DNA from 3 places in the Mesorhizobium sp. M0292 genome. Region 2 is predicted to be linked to each of the others. Evidence: riboswitches for the same ligand, from Rfam matches in the RefSeq annotation. Region 2 holds a riboswitch; each other region holds the start of a gene.
The links. A riboswitch is a leader RNA that binds a small molecule or an ion and turns the genes downstream of it on or off. The one in region 2 is predicted to bind cobalamin.

Region 1 (3,220 bases), on a different contig from region 2:
CCACCATCAGAAGCACCATATCAGCTACGACCGCGATCTGCTGGTTGAGCCGGCCGGCGGCATCGCGGAACCGGCGTGCCAGCGCATTGTCGGGCACGATGCCTTGTCCGACTTCGTTGGAGACCACGAACCACGGTCCGCGCGGCCGCGAAAGCACATCGGCCAGCCGCCGGCACTCCCCCTCCAGATCATGATCGGCCAGCATATGATTGGTCAGCCACAGCGTCAGGCAGTCGACAAGCACCGGCTGGTTGTCCGGCAATGCCTCGAGCGCACCGGCAAGATCAAGCGGGGCGTCGATGGTCGCCCACCCCTCGCCACGGCGCGAGCGGTGCTGCGCGATGCGCTCGCGCATTTCGCCGTCATAGGCTAGCGCGGTGGCGATATAAGCCCATGGCGGCAGCAACGCCGTCGCCAAAGTTTCGGCATGCGCGCTCTTGCCGGAGCGCGCACCGCCGATGATGAAGGTCAAACTGCGATCAGGCAAAGCTGTCGCGCAGGCTGGTCGCGGTGCCGGCGAAGCGCGCGCGCACTACACCGACAACTGCGCCGAGCACCAGCCAGAACACCAGATTGGTCAGCGTCACCGCCACCACGAACTGATGATGCAGGCCCTCCGGGATCGGCGTTACGAAACTGTCAGGCTGCGGCGCGCCGACAATATGCGGGGCGACGATCAGGACGACGGCGAGCACGGTCAGGGGCGCCGACGTGCGGAAGGTGATAAGGGCAAGACCGATCGCCGTTGTCATCACCGTTGCCCACCACCAGATCTGGCGCTGCATGAGATCGGCCGCCGGCATTGCCGGCAGTTCCGGCGGCAGGCCGAGGCCCGGCGCCAGCGTGAACACGGCAAAGCCGGCCAAGCCCCAGAACACGCCCTGGCGCCAGCTGCCGATGCCGCCGGCGAACTCGGAAACCGCCACCAGGACCAGCGCGAAGCCGATGCCGGTGACGATATTGGCGACGACACTGAAGGCGAAACGCTCGAAGCCGTCGGCCGGCGCCCAGCCTTCGTCCTCCGCCGGCGCGGCTGCTTCAGCCGGTGCTGCGCTGCTCACCGCATTTTCCGCCGGCGCGGCGGTGCTCATGGCATCGGTGTCCGCAGCGTTGGCGGCGGGCGCCGCGGCATGCTGATGCTCATGGCCGCCACCAGCCTTTTCGTAGACCTCCGCCTTGAGGATCAGCGGCACGGTGGCGTAGGCCTGCATGCAGGCGAGAGCGACACCCGCCACGAGCCCTGCGATCGCCGCGATGAACACGACGTTGCGAAACAGGTTCATGATGTCAGATCCTCGTCAGTGGCAGGGAAACGCCATCGAATGGCGATAGTCGTGCGCCGCATTGTGGACCGCATCGATATGCGAGAAACCGACAACGCCGACGACGAAAATGCCCAGAAACGCGCTAAGCACGAGCTGCATGAAGCGCGACTGCGAGGAGACGGATGCGCCGAGGGAGACGGAAGCGGTATTCATATCTTGTCCTTTCGCCCTCCACCCGAGGGCATCGAAGTCAGTTCCCTGTCGCCGGCAGGTCTCCTGGCTCGCGGATCAGCGCCCTTCCCCACCTTCCCGAGGAAAAATCCTCAGTGGCTTGGAGAGGACTACCGCACACAGTTGCGGGGGCAGCCACGGCATTGGGCAACAAAGTCAGCCCTCACCGCATTCCCTCTTGGTCCCTAACGGAACCGACGACATGCATGACTATAGGCTGAAACGGCCGCATCCGGCAAACCAAATTCCGCCGGCCAACAGCGCGAATGCGCCATGCGGCGTTACGGGTTCAACGCGGTGATCCGCTCGGCAACCAGCCGCTGCAGCCGCCACAGATGGCGATCGTGAATGCCGCGCTCTTCAAGGTTTTTCACCGTGTTGTAGAGATAGTCGGCGCCCGATCCCCAGTGCCCGCAGGACGTGGCCAGCCTTTCGACGATCTTGCCTTCGTCGAGCGGGCCGGAATAGGTCAGGCCGTTGCGGTTGATCACGAAGGCCAATGCCCTGAGCGGTCCGGCCTCGCTTGCAAGCTTCAGCATGCGCGGCCGGTAGCTTGTCGGCTTCAGCGTGACTTCGCGCCGGAAAAGCCGGCCCAACTGCTCGCGCCGGTTATTGTCGGTCAGCCGAAAGGCGACGCCCTTGCATTGTCCGCCACGGTCCAGCGCCATCATCAGGCCGGGGCTGACCTTGGTGCCGCGCCAGCGCGTCATGTTCATGCAAAAGGACCGATGCCAGCCGCGCGCCAGCGCAACGCGGTCCTCGACATAATCTATTTCCGGTTTCCAGATCAGCGATCCATAGCCGAACAGCCATAGCGGTTCGCTATCCGGGAGTTCGACCTGCAATTCATCCAGAAGCGCGTCATAGTCGGCTTCATCGAGATGCATCGCGTCCGGATCAGGCCCGGGGTCCCTGATCTCGCGCCAGCAGCGCGCGACCAGCTCCGGCGTAAGCGACATCTGTCGTGCGGCCACGTCCGAATCCCCCCAATTCCGAATGTCCCATGTCCACGACATGATTATGCGCCGCGCCTGCAACCGGCAATGCGGCACTCTGATTGACAAACGATTTGCCGGGGTGTCGGCTGACGCTTCATAGGAAGCCAGCCATGCATCCCAACCCGAGCGAGCGCGACCCCTATAACGGCCTGAGCCGGGCCGAACCGACGCTACCGTCATCGGCCTATTGGGATAGCGAGGCTTACCAGCGCGATCTCGAGGCCATCTGGTACAAAAGCTGGCTGCTCGTCTGCCGCGAGGCCGATCTTGCCCAGCCTTTGGCATTCAGGACATTCCGCGTCGGCACGCAGGAAATCGTCGTGCTTCGCGACGACACCGGCGAGTTGCGCGCCTTCCACAACACCTGCCGGCATCGCGGCTCGCAGCTTTGCCAGGAAAGCGAGGGCCGGCTGAAAGCGCGGCTCATCACTTGCCCCTACCATGCCTGGTCCTACTCGCTGCGCGGCGATCTCGTGCGCGTTCCCTCGAAATCGCTGCCAGATGGTTTCGACAAGGCAGATCATCCGCTCTACCGGGTGGCGCTGTCGGTGTGGCGCGGCTTTGTCTTTGTGAACCTTCAGCAGGCGACGGCCGGCTCCGCCGAGACCTCCTTCGATCCCGCATCCGGCGACCTCGCCAACTGGCCGCTGGAAACGCTGGTATCAGGCCATGTCCTGCGCAAGGTGATGAACTGCAACTGGAAAATCTTCTGGGAGAACTTCAACG
Region 2 (3,220 bases):
CATGAAAAAAGAGCGGCGGGCCAGGCCCGTCGCTCTTTTTTTAAGCTTCGGCTGTTAGTTGTTGCCGAACCGATCCCTGTCGCTGCTCTGAGGAACGAACTTCTGTTGGTCGTTCGACGAGTTCAGCAGCTTGTAGACCGCCGAGTTGGTGCCGGTCGACGAAGTGCGGGTGGTGTCGACGGCAGCGGCCGGCTGGTTGGCGCCATTGGAGCCATAATTGTCGCTGCCGGCAAAGGCAGCGCTCGAAACAGCCAGAACGGCTGCGGTGGCAAGAACGATCTTCTTCATTTTAGTCTCCTGAATTTTTCTGATGCCGCCAGCTGCAGCGGATAAGCCCGCCACGTGCTGGAAACCGGCTTTTAGCGGCCGAAAAGGTTACGGTCGGCACCGTGGGCAGGCGCCTGCTCGGCTGGAGCCGACTTCTCAACCGAAGCCGTATGGCCACTATCGGTCGACGTAATCGCAGGCTGGTTGGCGCCGTTCGAACCGTAGTTGTCGCTGCCGGCGAAAGCGCTGCCGGAGATGGCCAAAACGGCGGCGGCAGCAAGGATGATCTTTTTCATTTCAATACTCCTGAATTTTTTGGGATCCCGAGAGCGACGGGTTAGCCGCCCCTTCTTTGGTCGGGATCAGCGATTGCCGTAGAGGTCGCGGTCGGCGCCCTGAACGACAGGCTGCTTGTCAGCGTGCGCCGGCTTCTGAATGGAAGCCGTATACGAGCTGTCGACCGAGACGACTGGCTGGTTCGCACCATTGGAACCGTAATTGTCGCTACCGGCGAAGGCGCTGCCGGTGATCGCCAAAACGGCTGCGGCAGTGAGGATGATCTTTTTCATTTTTAGTACTCCAGTTTGTCTGTCCGTCTAGCGGCGTGTCTTGGGAGGAATTCGCGTCGTTCGGACAGCCCCGATGTGGGAAAGCCATAGGCTGGTTTCCAATCACGAAGTTGTTCCGTGTGGACCACGCTCCTGCACCTTGAAATTGTACCAGGAAGTTCCTTCATGGCTGTTTATTGTATTGTTTTCAGTTGCTTATGTCGAACCGAGTGGTTCGCTCCGGTGTCGGTTTCCGGGCCGTCGTTCACACCGTCCTGCACGCATTGTCAACAGAAACGAACCGTTCGGTTCGATTAGAGATTGCTAATAGTAACTTTTCGATACCGTTGAGCCCTTTTTGCCCCCGATCGAACTGGATCCGCAGCGATTCGAAACGGCGATGATGGCGTCGCAAGAAACGTCTCAGCTCTTTGACCGGCGGCGGGGAGCGTATGCCGCGCGTGTCGCGCCGCATGGATACGATGTCGCTTTCATGCCGACGTCGCGATCGCTGCCGTGATTAGATGATCGCATCTCAGGTGCCGCTTCGTGACGACGCAGCGGAGAATTGGGAAGCCGGTCAGAATCCGGCGCTGCCCCCGCAACGGTGGTGGAGTTGAAGTCGCAACGGGAGACCACTGGGCAAGAGCCTGGGAAGGTGTCGCGATGGTCCGCAAGGACAACTCCAGAGCCCGGAAACCAGCCCGAGATGCATAGACTCGACTGATCGCGGTGGGCGGTCAAGAGGTGGATAGTGCATGTCCGGCGCCGCGCCGGCCTGCGTCCGATCCTTCCTCCATCACCACCAAGTTCAGTCCTTAAACCACGAGGACAGAACTATGGATACGCGCAACGACATGCTGAGGCTCCTGAACGGCCGCAAGCAAGGCTTTTCGCTGGAACAGCCCTTCTACACCGACCCGGACTATTTCAAGCTCGACATGGAGCTTATCTGGTATCGCGACTGGCTGTTCATCGGCCATGATTGCGAACTGCCGAAGCCCGGCAGCTATATCACCGTGCAGATCGGCGATTATCCGGTGGTGCTGGTCCGCGACCAGAAGGGCAACATCAACGCCTTTCACAATTCCTGCCGCCATCGCGGCAGCCGTGTCTGCAACACTGAGAAGGGCATGGCGGCAAAGCTTGTCTGCCCCTATCACCAGTGGACCTACGAGCTTGACGGCCGGCTGCTGTTTGCCCGCCAGATGGCCGACGGTTTCGACAAGAGCCAGTTCGGCCTGAAGCCCGTCGCCTGCGAGAGCGTCGGCGGCTACATCTTCATCTGCCTGGCGAAAGAACCTGCCGACTTTGCGCCGATGCGCGCCATGATAGAGCCCTACCTCAAGCCGCACCGGCTGAATGAAGCCAAGGTCGCCTTCGAGAGCACCATCATCGAGAAGGGCAACTGGAAGCTGGTCTGGGAAAACAACCGCGAATGCTATCACTGCGCCGGCAATCATCCAGAGCTGTGCAAGACATTCCCCGAAGCGCCGACGGTGACCGGCGTGCAGGGCGCCGACAGCGATCCGGAGATGCTGGCGCACTGGGCGAAATGCGAGGCGGCGGGCCTGCCGAGCAAGTTCCGCATCGATCCGGCCGGGCAATACCGCGCCACCCGCGCGCCGCTGCTGCGCGATGCCGTCAGCTACACGATGTCGGGAAAGCGCGCGGTGACGAAGAACCTGTCCGACAGTGTTGCCGCCGACCGCATCGGCACCTTGATGCACTACCACTATCCGACGACTTGGAACCACATACTGATCGACCATGCGGTCACCTTCCGGGTGCTGCCGATCAGCGCCACGCAAACCGCGGTGACGACCAAGTGGCTGGTGCACAAGGATGCGGTCGAGGGGGTCGACTACAACCTTGAGGAGCTCACCCATGTCTGGACCGAGACCAACGACCAGGACCGCCGCATCGTCGAGGAAAACGCCTTCGGCATCCTGTCTCCGGCCTATGAGCCCGGCCCCTATTCGGAGCTGCACGAGGGCGGCGTGATCCAGTTCGTCGAATGGTACGCGGCCTTCATCGGCCCGCGCCTTGCCGAAGGTGGCAGGCCGGCGCTGCGCAGCGTCGCGTGAGCTGGAGCAGGCGAAGAAGGACCGGAGGATGAATGCGATGACGGATCTTGGGCTCTATCGCCATCTCGACCAGATGGCGCCCTGGAACGATAGGCTGCAGGTGCTGGAAGTGATCGGCGTCAGCGACGAGGCGCCTGACGTCAAGACCTTCACCTTCCGCTCCGACAACCAGACCTGGTTCCGCTACAAGCCGGGCCAGTTCCTGACGCTGGAACTGCCGACACCGGACGGGCCGCTGATGCGCACCTATACGCTGTCGTCGTCGCCATCGCGGCCGTTTTCGATCGCGGTGACGGTCAAGGCGCAGGCCGGCAGCAT
Region 3 (3,220 bases), on a different contig from region 2:
CGGGCATCGTCGAACGAGTTGAACCCGCACTCGTAGGCGGAAAGCTTCTCCGGATCGGGATTGCGATAAGCCACCAGAAACGGCGCGATGATAAGCGCCAAGCCTACAACCGCGGCCACGGCGATGAAGAGGACGATGGGCAGGTATGAACTGAGGAGTACGTTCATGCTCGGCTTTCCGTTGGCGGCCAATCCACTTTGATTACAGCAACCAACCCTAATGCGGAAGCGCGACAGTTTAACCGCTGAACCGTTTTAGGTGCCTTTGCTGCAACGCGGCGAGGGTTAGCGCACGGCTTTCAGCGAAGCAAGTCAAACCTTGTTCAAAAGACAGTGCTGGACGGCAGGCCGGGAAAAACTGGTCCGATCTCCTCCTGTTTGGTTTCCTTCATCTTTCACTCCACTTTTGTCTCCTGACACATCTCCCGCCATTTGCCTGCTAGCATGACCGGAATCGCCGGCTAAAGTCGGGAAAATGGTTCGAGGCAAGACACTTTGACGAAGGACAAAATCTCACTCCCGACGGCCAGGCGCATCGCGCTCGCCGCGCAAGGATTTCTCGATCCGCGCCCGGGCGGCACGCCCGATCGCCGCCACCTCGCCCGCGTGCTGTCGCGCACCGGCTTGCTGCAGATCGATTCCGTCAGCGCGGTGGTGCGCGCCCACTATATGCCGCTCTATTCGCGGCTTGGCCCCTACCCGCTGGCTTTGCTCGACAATGCGGCCATCACCCGCAAACGCACGGTGTTCGAATACTGGGCGCATGAGGCCTCGTTCCTGCCGGTCGAGACCTACCCACTGATGCGCTGGCGCATGCAGCGCGCTGAAAGCGGCGACGAAATGTATCTGGGCCTCGCCAAATGGGGCCGCGAGCACGCCGCCTATATCGAAGAGATCTACCGCGCGGTCGCCGAGCGCGGCCCGATTGCCGCTTCGGCACTGGAGGGCCAGAAAGGTTCGGGCGGCTGGTGGGGCTGGAGCCACGCCAAGCACGCCTTCGAATGGCTCTTCTGGGCCGGACGCATCACCACGGCGCACCGCCGTGGCTTCGAGCGTTTCTACGACCTGCCCGAGCGCGTGCTGCCGCAGGCGATCCTCGACCTGCCGGTGCCGGCGGCCGAGGACGCGCACCGCGAATTGCTGCGCATTTCCGCCCGCGCCCACGGCATCGCGACGTCGGGTGACCTGCGCGATTATTTCCGCTTGTCGCCAGCCGACATGAAGGGCCGGTTGGAGGAACTGGTTGAGATGGGCGAGTTGCTGCCGGTAAACGTCGAAGGCTGGGACAAGCCGGCTTACCTCTATAAGGACGCCCGTCTGCCGCGAAAGATCGAGGCCCGCGCGCTACTGGCGCCCTTCGATCCGGTGGTCTTCGAGCGCTCGCGCACCGAGCGCCTGTTCGATTTCCACTACCGCATCGAGATCTACACGCCGGCCGAAAAGCGCCAATATGGCTACTACGTGCTGCCCTTCCTGCTCGGCGACCGGATCGTCGCCCGCGTCGATCTCAAGGCCGACCGGCCTGCGAGTGTCTTACGCGTCCACGCCGCCTACGCCGAAGCAGGCGCACCGCCTGAGACAGCTGCAGAGTTGTTCGAGGAATTGAAGCAGATGCAGGGCTGGCTCGGCCTTGAGCGCGTCGAAGTAACGCCGGCCGGCAATTTGGGGAAGCCTTTGGCCGACATCGCCATGTCGTAGCCGTGCGTTGACACAACTCCCCGCAACAGCCTAAATCCGTTCCAGACGGTCCCCTGCCCGCAACGGCAAGGGCCAAGAGGGAATGCGGTACGGGACGAAAATCCCAAATCCGCGGCTGTCCCCGCAACTGTAAGCGACGAGCCAAGGCCGAAAGCCACTGGGTAACACCGGGAAGGCGGCTAACCAAGGCGATGACCCGCGAGCCAGGAGACCTGCCGTCTGAGACAAAGTATCCGATCGCCTGGCGGGTTTCCGGGCAAGGAGCACGGTTTTTGGACCAGAACAGCAGTTTTTCGGCTGGCACAGCGGATGTTTCGTCTGCCAATAGCGGCGCGTTGGCTGGCGTGACCGTCATCGTCTGCGCCTCATGCCGCGATGAAACCGGCTCAGACGCTCACCCCCGCGCCGGCGAACTGCTGGCCGACGACACGCGCCTCGCCGCAGCCGATGACAACATCCGCGTCCGCACCGCCGAATGTCTCGGCAATTGCAAGCGCCGCCTCAGCGCCGCGATTCTGCGTGATGGCTGCTGGAGCTATGTCTTCGGCGATCTGGCCCCAACCAGCGGCGCCGACCTCGTCACCGGCGCAAAGCTCTTCGCGACTTCGACCGACGGTCTCATCCCGTGGCGCGGCCGGCCCGATAGCCTCAAGCGCGGCCTCGTTGCCCGCATCCCACCCCTCGATATGCTGAAGGACTGACGATGAACGTTTCAAACCCGACCGGCAATCTCTCCCGTGTTCCCTGCACCGTCGTCACCGGCTTTCTCGGTGCCGGCAAGACGACGCTGGTCCGCCATCTCCTGGAAAACGCCGGGGGCAAGCGCATTGCCATCATTGTCAACGAGTTCGGCGACATCGGCATCGACGGCGAGATTCTCAAAGGGTGCGGCATCGACACTTGCCCCGAGGAAAACATCGTCGAACTGGCCAATGGCTGCATCTGCTGTACAGTCGCCGACGATTTCGTGCCCGCCCTCGACAAGGTCCTCGCGCTGACACCGAAGGTTGACCACATCCTGATCGAGACCTCGGGCCTGGCTCTGCCCAAGCCGCTGGTCCAGGCGTTCCAGTGGCCGAGCGTGAAGAGCCGGGTAACCGTCGACGGTGTCATCGCCGTGGTAGACGGCCCGGCGCTGGCCGAAGGCCGCGTCGCCAACGACATGGACGCTTTGCAGGCACAGCGCGCTCAGGACGAGACGCTCGACCACGACGATCCGGTCGAAGAAGTCTTCGAGGACCAGATCGCCTGCGCCGACCTGATCATCCTGTCGAAGAGCGATTTGATGGATTCAGCCGGTTCGGCCCGCGCCAACGCCATCATCAATGAACATTCCGCCCGCGCCGTGAAGATCGTGCCGACCGCACATGGCAAGGTCGATCCCTCGGTGCTGCTCGGCCTCGGCCTCGCCGTCGAGGACGACATCGAGAACCGCAAATCGCACCATGACGGCGCCTTCGATCACGAGCATGACGATTTCGACACCTTCATCGTCGACATCCCCTCCATCACCAATCCGGACG

Region 1: another riboswitch for cobalamin. It lies ahead of NKI96_RS21605 (CbtB domain-containing protein); the one in region 2 lies ahead of NKI96_RS28535 (aromatic ring-hydroxylating oxygenase subunit alpha).
Region 3: another riboswitch for cobalamin. It lies ahead of NKI96_RS21830 (DUF1636 family protein); the one in region 2 lies ahead of NKI96_RS28535 (aromatic ring-hydroxylating oxygenase subunit alpha).

What each region holds. Positions count from the first base shown of each region.
Region 1 is NZ_JAMYSB010000015.1:829-4,048, forward strand. Features, by position in the region: gene cobU (bifunctional adenosylcobinamide kinase/adenosylcobinamide-phosphate guanylyltransferase) at 1-487, opposite strand, end outside; gene NKI96_RS21600 (CbtA family protein) at 480-1,283, opposite strand; gene NKI96_RS21605 (CbtB domain-containing protein) at 1,299-1,478, opposite strand; cobalamin riboswitch at 1,515-1,710, opposite strand; gene NKI96_RS21610 (gamma-glutamylcyclotransferase) at 1,778-2,470, opposite strand; gene NKI96_RS21615 (aromatic ring-hydroxylating oxygenase subunit alpha) at 2,605-3,220, shown strand, end outside.
Region 2 is NZ_JAMYSB010000028.1:61,327-64,546, reverse strand. Features, by position in the region: gene NKI96_RS28550 (DUF680 domain-containing protein) at 55-288, opposite strand; gene NKI96_RS28545 (DUF680 domain-containing protein) at 360-563, opposite strand; gene NKI96_RS28540 (DUF680 domain-containing protein) at 630-836, opposite strand; cobalamin riboswitch at 1,336-1,537, shown strand; gene NKI96_RS28535 (aromatic ring-hydroxylating oxygenase subunit alpha) at 1,655-2,902, shown strand; gene NKI96_RS28530 (FAD-binding oxidoreductase) at 2,940-3,220, shown strand, end outside.
Region 3 is NZ_JAMYSB010000015.1:45,076-48,295, forward strand. Features, by position in the region: gene NKI96_RS21820 (NADH-quinone oxidoreductase subunit A) at 1-167, opposite strand, end outside; gene NKI96_RS21825 (winged helix-turn-helix domain-containing protein) at 495-1,697, shown strand; cobalamin riboswitch at 1,727-1,931, shown strand; gene NKI96_RS21830 (DUF1636 family protein) at 1,970-2,398, shown strand; gene cobW (cobalamin biosynthesis protein CobW) at 2,401-3,220, shown strand, end outside.